Regions from separate parts of the Paraburkholderia sp. UCT70 genome, predicted to be linked through region 1. Evidence: riboswitches for the same ligand, from Rfam matches in the RefSeq annotation. Region 1 holds a riboswitch; the other holds the start of a gene.
The links. Region 1 has a riboswitch for thiamine pyrophosphate ahead of thiC (phosphomethylpyrimidine synthase ThiC). Riboswitches for the same ligand answer to the same signal wherever they lie in the genome.
Positions count from the first base shown of each region.

Region 2: another riboswitch for thiamine pyrophosphate. It lies ahead of OKW41_RS39045 (FAD-dependent oxidoreductase); the one in region 1 lies ahead of thiC (phosphomethylpyrimidine synthase ThiC).

Region 1 is NZ_JBNPVZ010000004.1:1,890,301-1,895,272, forward strand. Features, by position in the region: gene OKW41_RS34290 (DUF1223 domain-containing protein) at 1-404, opposite strand, end outside; gene OKW41_RS34295 (hypothetical protein) at 517-975, opposite strand; gene OKW41_RS34300 (GreA/GreB family elongation factor) at 1,567-1,971, shown strand; TPP riboswitch at 2,112-2,229, shown strand; gene thiC (phosphomethylpyrimidine synthase ThiC) at 2,318-4,249, shown strand; gene OKW41_RS34310 (glycine zipper 2TM domain-containing protein) at 4,395-4,619, shown strand; gene OKW41_RS34315 (hypothetical protein) at 4,853-4,972, shown strand, end outside.
Region 2 is NZ_JBNPVZ010000004.1:2,880,156-2,885,127, reverse strand. Features, by position in the region: TPP riboswitch at 387-510, shown strand; gene OKW41_RS39045 (FAD-dependent oxidoreductase) at 733-1,869, shown strand; gene thiS (sulfur carrier protein ThiS) at 1,929-2,126, shown strand; gene OKW41_RS39035 (thiazole synthase) at 2,234-3,049, shown strand; gene thiE (thiamine phosphate synthase) at 3,046-4,149, shown strand; gene OKW41_RS39025 (ABC transporter ATP-binding protein) at 4,241-4,972, shown strand, end outside.

The sequences.
Region 1 (4,972 bases):
CGGCCCGCGACGAACACTTCCGGCGTATAGAGCGTGTGCGCGCCCGCGAGACGCGTCAGCGTTTGCTGACGTTCGGTGAAGCGATGCTGGGAAAAGCGGTCGGTCCAGCCGAGGCTGTTCCAGTAGTCGACGTGCAGCGCGAGCGGCACGATGCCGTGCGCGGCACCGTCGCTTTTCCATTGACTGAGCCAGCGGTCGGCGGGCGGGCAGCTATCGCAGCCCTCGCTGCTGTACAGCTCGACGAGCGCGACGCGGTGCGCGGGGCTGTGCGTGGCGCATAGGGGCCCGGCCGCGTCGGCCGCACTGATGCCAGAAGCGCTCAGCAGAAAAAGCGCGAGGCCGACGGTGGGCGTCGAAAAAGTCGTAAAGCGCTGAAGTATCGAGCGATTGTGCGCGGTCGACATGACGTGCTCCGATCGTAATCTGCACGTTTGTCGAGCCGCGCGGCCGGTTATGACAAGCCTCTTTTAATTTTTTTTCCGGCATGGGATGAGCCAGCCAAAACTCGCCCGCGACTCAGTCGTAACTGACCACCACCGTCACGCGCGTGTCCGTATCGGTGCGCTTCGCGTTCAGCGACAGCACGCCGCCCGCGCGATCGACCGCGTAGTGGCCGTCGCGGGCCGTCGCGACGCGCCCGGTGCCATCGACGAACCGCGCCGCCACCAGATCGCGCGACTGCGTGCCGCCGTTCACTTCGAGCGCGACATCGGCCCCGCTGACGACGCCCGGCGGCGCGCTGAACGTCACCGTGCGCGAGAAGCGCTGACCCGCGACGCTCGCGCTACCGACGGCGACGCCAGGGGGCGCCGTATCCACGCTGATCTGCATCGGCGGTGCAACGATCATCCCCTCGAACCGGATCACGCCGCCCGTCACCGTCGATGCCGCCGGCGCCGCCAGCGGCGCGGCAAGCAATGCCACCACCGCGACTGTGCGACCGAACGTTCGCCACCGCCTGCTTTCCGCTTTCATGTGCACCTCTTTGTCAATCGGCGCGAGTCGCCTCGCGCCATTCACGCGCCATCCCGCGAATCGCTTCGCTGGAGTGCGGCCTTCGCTGCACTTTGTTTAACGGCAATCCTCTGACTGGCTTGAACGCAATGCGGACCACACCGCTTTCTTCTCGCACCGCACAAAAACGGTCAATCGTCGGGCGCGACGTCGCAAACGGAGCTGCGTGAGACAGCGTGCTAACATCAAACTTTCGTCTCGCTGCTGCCGCGCGGCCTCACGCTTTGTCGCCCGGCACCTCTCGATCGCTCTTCCCCAACACCTGGTCGTTTTGCCCGTGACTTCTCTGCGTCGTCCGACTTTCCGTGCTCTCGCCCGCTTGCGCCCATGCCGCGCAGGCGAGTGCGCGCGCGCGGACGTCGCGTCGCACGGCCCCGGCGAGACGTCCCGAACGGTCCCGCTTCACGCCGCCCGGCGCCCTCGCTGACGCAGCCCGCCAATACCCAGGGCCGCGTCGCCGGGCACCGGGCTCTCCCATTCGTCCACTCATCCGCCGACCACCCCATGGGTCGTTGCACGCCGCCTTCCATGACCGCCTTATCCGGAGTCCTGATGATGAAGAAGATCAAAACCTGCTACCTGACCGAACTCGACGTGACCCGCCTCGAGAAATACGCGGCTGCCGACGCCAAGTTGCAGCACATGCTCGACGATGTGCTCGAACGCGCGGTGATCGTCGACTCGCACGACATCCCCGCCGACGTCGTCACGATGAACTCGCAAGCGACGCTGATCGACACGGCGAGCGGCGAACAGATGACATGGACCGTCGTCTATCCGCCCAACGCCGATTTCGGGCAAGGGCGCCTGAACGTGTTCTCGCCGGCTGGCCTCGCGCTGCTCGGCGCGCGCCGCGGCGAGAGCATCCGCTTCACGCCACCCAGCGGCGATCAGAAAGTGCTCAAGCTCGACAAAATCCTGTATCAGCCTGAAGCCGCCGACGATTTTTCACTGTAAGCCGACCGTTCCCTCGCTGTAAGTTGCCCTGTCTGATGCGATCTCGAATCAAGCATAGGAGATGTCTGGTTTCATCCGGACCAGTTTTTGAATCATTCAGACAGGTTGCCAAACCGCCGGCGGGCGGTGTATCGTGTGCGCTGCTAACGCGGGGGTCCTGCGTAGCGCGGAGCTGGAGGTCCGTGTTGCGTGGGTGAGAAATACCCTTTGAACCTGATCTGGATAATGCCAGCGCAGGGAAGCGTACGGATTTCGCTCCAGCCTCAAGGGCCTCACCTCTCCGCGATTTCCGACTACTTCCATCTCGGTCTCCTGCTTAGCCGCCCCACTTTGTACGGAGACTTGCATGAACGCCAATCCGAAGTTTATTTCCGCCGAAGCCCACGTGGACGAGGCCGCCGTCGCGCCGTTGCCGAATTCGCGCAAGGTCTACGTGAGCGGCTCGCGCCCCGACATCCGCGTGCCGATGCGCGAAATCTCGCAGGCCGACACGCCCGACAGCTTCGGCGGCGAAAAGAATCCGCCGATCTACGTGTACGACACGTCGGGCCCCTACTCCGACCCGGACGCGGAGATCGACATCCGCGCGGGTCTACCCGCGCTGCGCCAGGCGTGGATCGAGGAGCGCGGCGACACCGAGCCGCTGACCGGTCTGTCGAGCAGCTTCAGCCGCGAGCGCGCCGCCGATCCGGCCACCGCGCAGCTGCGTTTTCCGGGACTGCATCGCACGCCGCGCCGCGCGATCGCCGGCAGGAACGTGACGCAGATGCACTACGCGAAGCAAGGCATCATCACGCCGGAAATGGAATACATCGCGATTCGCGAAAACCAGCGCCGTGCCGAATACCTCGAGACCCTGAAGACGAGCGGCCCGAACGGCGCGAAGCTCGCCGCGATGATGGGGCGTCAGCACCCCGGCCAGGCATTCGGCGCGAGCGCGTTCGGTCCGAACGGCCTCACCGAAATCACCGCGGAATTCGTGCGCGAGGAAATCGCGCGCGGCCGCGCGATCATCCCGAACAACATCAATCACCCGGAAAGCGAGCCGATGATCATCGGCCGGAACTTCCTCGTGAAGGTCAATGCGAACATCGGCAACTCGGCGGTGACATCGTCGATCGGCGAGGAAGTCGACAAGATGACGTGGGCGATCCGCTGGGGCGGCGACACGGTGATGGATCTGTCGACCGGCAAGCACATTCATGAAACGCGCGAATGGATCATCCGCAATAGCCCGGTGCCGATCGGCACGGTGCCGATCTATCAGGCCCTCGAAAAGGTCAACGGCAAGGCTGAAGACCTCACCTGGGAAATCTTCCGCGACACGCTGATCGAGCAGGCCGAGCAAGGCGTCGACTACTTCACGATCCACGCGGGCGTGCGTCTGCAATATGTGCCGCTCACGGCGAACCGGATGACCGGCATCGTGTCGCGCGGCGGCTCGATCATGGCGAAGTGGTGTCTCGCGCATCACAAGGAAAGCTTCCTGTACGAGCATTTCGAAGAGATCTGCGAAATCATGAAGGCCTACGACGTGGCCTTCTCACTCGGCGACGGCCTGCGTCCCGGCTCGATCTACGACGCGAACGACGAAGCGCAACTGGGCGAGCTGAAGACGCTCGGCGAACTCACGCAGATCGCGTGGAAGCACGACGTGCAGGTGATGATCGAAGGTCCGGGCCATGTACCGATGCAGCTGATCAAGGAAAACATGGACCTGCAGCTCGACTGGTGCGACGAGGCGCCGTTCTACACGCTCGGGCCGCTGACCACCGACATCGCGCCGGGCTACGACCACATCACGTCGGGCATTGGCGCCGCGATGATCGGCTGGTTCGGCACCGCGATGCTGTGCTACGTGACGCCGAAGGAACACCTCGGTCTGCCGAACAAGGACGACGTGAAGACCGGCATCATCACGTACAAGCTCGCCGCGCATGCTGCCGATCTCGCGAAGGGTCATCCGGGTGCGCAGGTGCGCGACAACGCGCTGTCGAAGGCGCGCTTCGAATTCCGCTGGGAAGACCAGTTCAATCTCGGTCTCGACCCGGACAAGGCGCGCGAATTCCACGACGAAACGCTGCCGAAGGATTCGGCCAAGGTCGCGCATTTCTGCTCGATGTGCGGCCCGCACTTCTGCTCGATGAAGATCACCCAGGACGTACGCGAGTTCGCCGCGCAACAAGGCGTCACCGACGACGAAGCGCTGAAGAAAGGCATGGAAGTAAAGTCGATCGAGTTCATGAAGCAAGGCGCGGAGATTTATCAACGGCAATGAGCGGGTTGCGCGATTCGCGCTAACCAGCACTGCAGTATCGAAGCCCGCCGGCATGGCGGGCTTTTTTATTCCACCGCATCGAGCAGGCACGTTGCGTGCTCACTGAAGGAAACATCTGTTTCCAACAACGAGCGGAGTCAGCATCATGAAATCGATCCGTGATCTCTGTACTCGTCTCGGTACGGTCGCAGCCGCCCTTTCACTTGTCGCGGGTCTCGCGGCATGCGGCGACATGTCCCCACGCACACGCGATACCGCGATCGGCGCGGGTGTCGGCGGCGCGGCCGGCGCGGCGATCGGCGGCAATGGCTGGTCGACGCTGGGCGGCGCGGCGGTAGGCGGCGTCATCGGTAACCAGGTCGGCAAGTGAGCGTTGCGTCCGATGACGTGTCTAACGATTCATACAGGACAGCAAACGATTTTTTCGAACCACGATCCGGACTGCCGAGTGCGGCGGATGCGGTCCGCCCTCGTCCCGACGACGCGCGTGGAAATAGACTGAAATATGCGGTTGCGGTTTTGCCACAGCGCTGCCGCGGCAAGAGCGTAAGCTCCTCATAACGACGTCGCGCAAGGCGGCATCGGTTCATCGAGGAGCGCGCCATGAAGTCCCGCGTCGTCACCCATCTTTGCGTGGTGCGCCTCTCGACGCCATGCGATTCGTCCAGTTTTTCCGCGAGCTTCGCGCGGCCCGCCACCGCGATTTGCGTGCTCGCCTCGAGT
Region 2 (4,972 bases), 990 kb from region 1:
GGGTCCGATCTGGTTGACCCATGTCGGGCGATCCCGCCAACAGCAGGCTCCTTTGCGAGGGCGTGGCTGCCGCGGGTCTGCGATACCTGGCCGGGCATCGCGCCATCACGCTCGATGAACGCGAGTCCGGACGGGCGCCCGATTCTGGCGTGACGCCCTTAAGCGAAAATTAATTTTCGGGGCCGGCATCCGCTGGGGTGCCGCCGCCACGCATGCGGCCACGAGCGCCGCGCGCGCCGCGTTTTTGCGGCACCGGTCACGGCATTGTGCCAGAGCGCCGGGCCGCTTCGCACCGGCATCTCGATAGACGGTGCCAGATCAAAATTGGGGTGGCGACCGCGGAGCGCTGGTTTGCGGGCGCCGCGCCTTTTATGGTCTAATGACCTGCGACGAAACAGGGGTGCTTCGCCCACAGGCGGCATGACTTTCATGCCGGGACGGCGAGGCTGAGAGAGACCCTTTGCACCCGATCCGGGTAATACCGGCGCGGGAAGTTTCCGGAAGCAACCGTCTTCCATTCCCCGCCGGGCGGCGAGCGCAGCTCACATGTGCACGTCGTGACCGGCCGGCTTCACCCGCCGGTTTCGTCCTGGGTACGTGCGTTTTTTGGCCGTACGGAAAGGACTCGATGACCGCCTATTCTTCAGACATGCATTTTTCCCTTCGTCACGCCGCCTCGGGCGAGCCGTGCCGTCTTGGTTTTGCCCACCGCAGTCGAACGGAGCGCGCGCGATGAACCGTCCCGCCCGACCCGATTTCGCCGTGCTCGGCGGCGGCCTGTGCGGCCGGCTGGTCGCGTGGCGCCTCGCTGGCGACGGGCATCGCGTGGCGCTCTACGAGCGCGGCGATGCCACCGGTTCGCAGGCTGCCGCGTGGGTCGCCGCCGCGATGCTCGCACCGCTGGCAGAGGCCGCGAGCGCCGAGCTGCTGATCACGCGGCTTGGCGCGAGTTCGCTCGAAAGCTGGCCGCGCGTGCTTGCCGAACTGCCGGAGCCGGTGTTTTTCCAGCGCAACGGCACGCTCGTCGTCTGGCATCACGCGGATCGCACCGAGGCGCCGCTATTCGAGCGGCGCGTGCGTGCGAACGCGCCGGCCGAGTTGCTCGACGGCGGCTTCGTCGCGTTGGCGGGCGCGCAGCTCGGCGCCGCCGAACCCGCGTTGGCCGGCCGCTTCAGCCAAGGCTGGCTGCTGCCGCGAGAAGGCCAGCTCGACAACCGCCAGGTGCTGTCCGCGCTCGCGGCCGGGCTTGCCGAGCGCGGCGTCGACACGCACTGGAACACGCCGATCGACGACGCATCGCTGCCCGAGGCCGGCATCACCATCGATTGCCGCGGGCTCGGCGCGAAGCCGGTGCTGCCGACGCTGCGCGGCATCCGCGGCGAAGTGGCGCGCGTGCATGCGCCTCACCTGCAGCTGACGCGCCCGGTGCGGCTACTGCATCCGCGTTACCCGCTGTATATCGCACCGAAGCAGAACGGCCTCTACGTGATCGGCGCGACCGAGGTGGAGGGTGAGGACATGTCGCCCGTCAGCGTGCGTTCGGCGCTCGAGTTGCTGAGCGCGGCGTTTTCGGTGCACCCGGGCTTCGGCGAGGCGCGCATTCTCGAGCTGAATTCGCAGTGCCGGCCGACCTTGCCCGATCATCGTCCCGCGCTGCTGTGGGACGGCGCGCGCACGCTGCGCGTGAACGGCCTGTACCGGCACGGCTACATGATCGCGCCCGAAGTCGCCGACGAAGCCGTGCGCTTCGCGAGCGCGCTGCTCGACGGCCGCGTCGGTGATGCCGACGCATTCGCCGGCTGGCGGCGCGACTCACGCTGGAGCGAGCTGTTCCAGCAGCATTTCGCGCGCGAGCCGGCCCGAGCGTAGCGGCCAACGTGCCGCGCGCGATGCCGCTTGCGCCATCGATTGAACCGTATTCGAACACCATGGACATTCATATCAATCAGAAGCCGTTGTCGCTGCCCGAGGGCGCGACTGTCGCCGATGCGCTCGCCGCCTTTGGCGCACGTCCGCCGTTCGCGGTCGCGCTCAACGGCGATTTCGTCGCGCGTGCGCAGCATGCGGCGCGCGCGTTGCAAACGGGCGACCGGCTCGACGTCGTGCAGCCGGTCGCGGGCGGCTGAGCGCGACCGCGCCAGCCTGTCGCTTACCGAACGCAACAACCGTCGCCGAAAACCCATTGCCGCAACGCGGTCGGTTCTAGCCGCGAGGGCAAACCAGGATGATGCAAATGACTTCTCACGAGACCGCCGACGCGCTGACGCTATACGGTCAAACTTTTGCAAGCCGCGTGCTGCTCGGCACATCGCGCTATCCGTCGCTGCAATCGCTGTCCGATTCGATCGACGCCGCGCGCCCCGGCATGGTGACGGTCGCGCTGCGCCGTCAGATGAACGAGGGCCACGCCGAAGCCGGCTTCTTCGATCTGCTCAAGCGCCATGGCGTGCCGCTCTTGCCGAACACGGCAGGTTGCCTGAGCGTCGGTGAAGCGGTGACGACCGCGCACATGGCGCGCGAAATCTTCGAGACCGAGTGGATCAAGCTCGAACTGATCGGCGACGACTACACACTGCAGCCCGATCCGGTCGGCCTGATCGAAGCCGCCGCGCGGCTCGTCAAGGATGGCTTCAAGGTGCTGCCGTACTGCACCGAAGATCTGGTGATCGGCCGCCGTCTGCTCGACGCCGGCTGCGAGGCGCTGATGCCGTGGGGCGCGCCGATCGGCACCGGCAAGGGCGTGATCAATCCATACGGGCTGCGCGTGTTGCGCGAGCGGTTGCCGGACGTGCCGCTGATCGTCGATGCCGGGCTCGGCGTGCCGTCGCATGCGGCCCAGGTGATGGAGTGGGGCTTCGACGGCGTGCTGCTGAACACGGCAGTGTCGCAGGCGACGCACCCCGACGCGATGGCGCGCGCATTCGCGCTGGGCGTCGAGGCGGGTCGGCAAGCGTATCTCGCGGGCCCGATGGCCGAGCGCGAGAGCGCGCACGCGAGCACGCCGGTGGTCGGCAAGCCGTTCTGGCATCAGGATGGGGGTGCCGCATGACTCAGTCGTTGACGCTGAAGGACCGCGATCTGTTCTGGCCGACGGCCGACGAACTCATCGAAGCCGCCGAGCGCATCCGCGCACGTCTCGGCGACTGGCCGCTGACGCACGCGCCGTGGCGCATCTGCCTGATCGCACCCGACGAACCGAACGGTGGCGACCTGATCGTGACCGCCGACGCACAGCAGCACGGCGAGCAAATCGCGCGCTGGCTGACGCGAGGTGCGGGCGTGATCGTCGCCGCGGAAAACCGCGCGACGCTGTATCTGGGCGGCGAGAAGTACGGCCTCGAAGGCCATCTGGCGGAAGACTGGATTCCCGCGCTTGCCGCGTTCCTCGACTGCGGTTTCGATCCGCACGACGCGCTGGTGCTCGCGCTCGCGTGGCGCGATGGCGACGAGACCCGCGCCGACGATGCTTTCCCGGCCGACCTCGCTCGCTTTCCGCGCCTTACCGACCTGCCGGCGGCACCCGCCAAGGCGTTCCCGCGCTGCCCGGCAAGGCTCGGCCTGTATCCGGTGTTGCCGACCGCGGACTGGGTCGAACGGGTGGTCGGCTTCGGCGTGAAGACGGTGCAGTTGCGCCGCAAGTCGGCCGAACCCGCCGACGAGCTGAAGCGCGAAATCGCGCGCTGCGTGGCGGCCGGCCGCTCGCACGACGCGCAGGTGTTCATCAACGATCACTGGCAGGCGGCGCTCGAGGCGGGCGCGTACGGCGTACATCTCGGCCAGGAAGACGTGCATACGGCGGACCTGTCCGCGCTGGCCGACGCGGGCATCCGGCTCGGTCTGTCGACTCACGGCTTCTACGAGATGCTGAAGGCGCTGCATTTCCGTCCGAGCTATATTGCGTTGGGCGCCGTGTTCCCGACCACCACCAAAGTGATGCCGACCGCGCCGCAGGGCTTGCGCCGCCTCGCACGCTATGTGCGGCTGCTCGACGGTGTGGTGCCGCTCGTCGCGATCGGCGGGATCGATCTGCAGGTGCTGCCTGACGTGCTCGCGACCGGTGTCGGCTGCGCGGCCGTGGTGCGCGCGGTGACGGAAGCGGCCGACCCGGCCGCCGCTGTTTCTGCGCTGCAACACATGTTTACGCAATAATCGTCAGGCATAGTCAAGGAACGGGGCACCTCACGGCAGCTTTTGCACGATGGCCCTATAATTCGGCCTTCCCTGTAAAAGGATCGTCAGTTTGGTGCCTTTCTATCCCGAGACCTTACTCGAGCTGCGCGACGTCGACTTCGGTTACGGCGACCGGCTCGTCCTGTCGAATCTGAATCTGCGCTTTCGTCGCGGTCAGGTCGTCGCGGTCATGGGCGGCTCGGGTTGCGGCAAGACCACGGTGCTGCGGCTAATCGGCGGCCTCGTGCGCGCCCAGCGCGGCCAGGTGCTGTTCCATGGCGAGGACATCGGCGAGCAGACGCGCGAAGGCCTTTACGCGCTGCGCCGCAAGATGGGCATGCTGTTCCAGTTCGGCGCGCTGTTCACCGACATGTCGGTGTTCGAAAACGTCGCCTTCTCGCTACGCGAGCACACCGATCTCCCCGAAGAACTGCTGCGCGACCTCGTGCTGATGAAGCTCAACGCGGTCGGCCTGCGCGGCGCGCGCGACCTGCTGCCGTCCGAGATTTCCGGCGGCATGGCGCGGCGCGTGGCGCTCGCGCGCGCAATCGCGCTCGACCCCGAACTGATGATGTACGACGAGCCGTTCGCCGGTCTCGACCCAATCTCGCTCGGCATCACCGCGAACCTGATCCGCACGCTGAACCGGGCGCTCGGCGCCACGTCGATTCTCGTCACGCATGACGTGCCGGAATCATTCGCGATCGCCGACTACGTGTACTTCCTGTCCAACGGCGGTGTGCTTGCCGAGGGCACGCCCGACGAACTGCGCGCGTCGACCGATCCGACCGTGCGGCAGTTC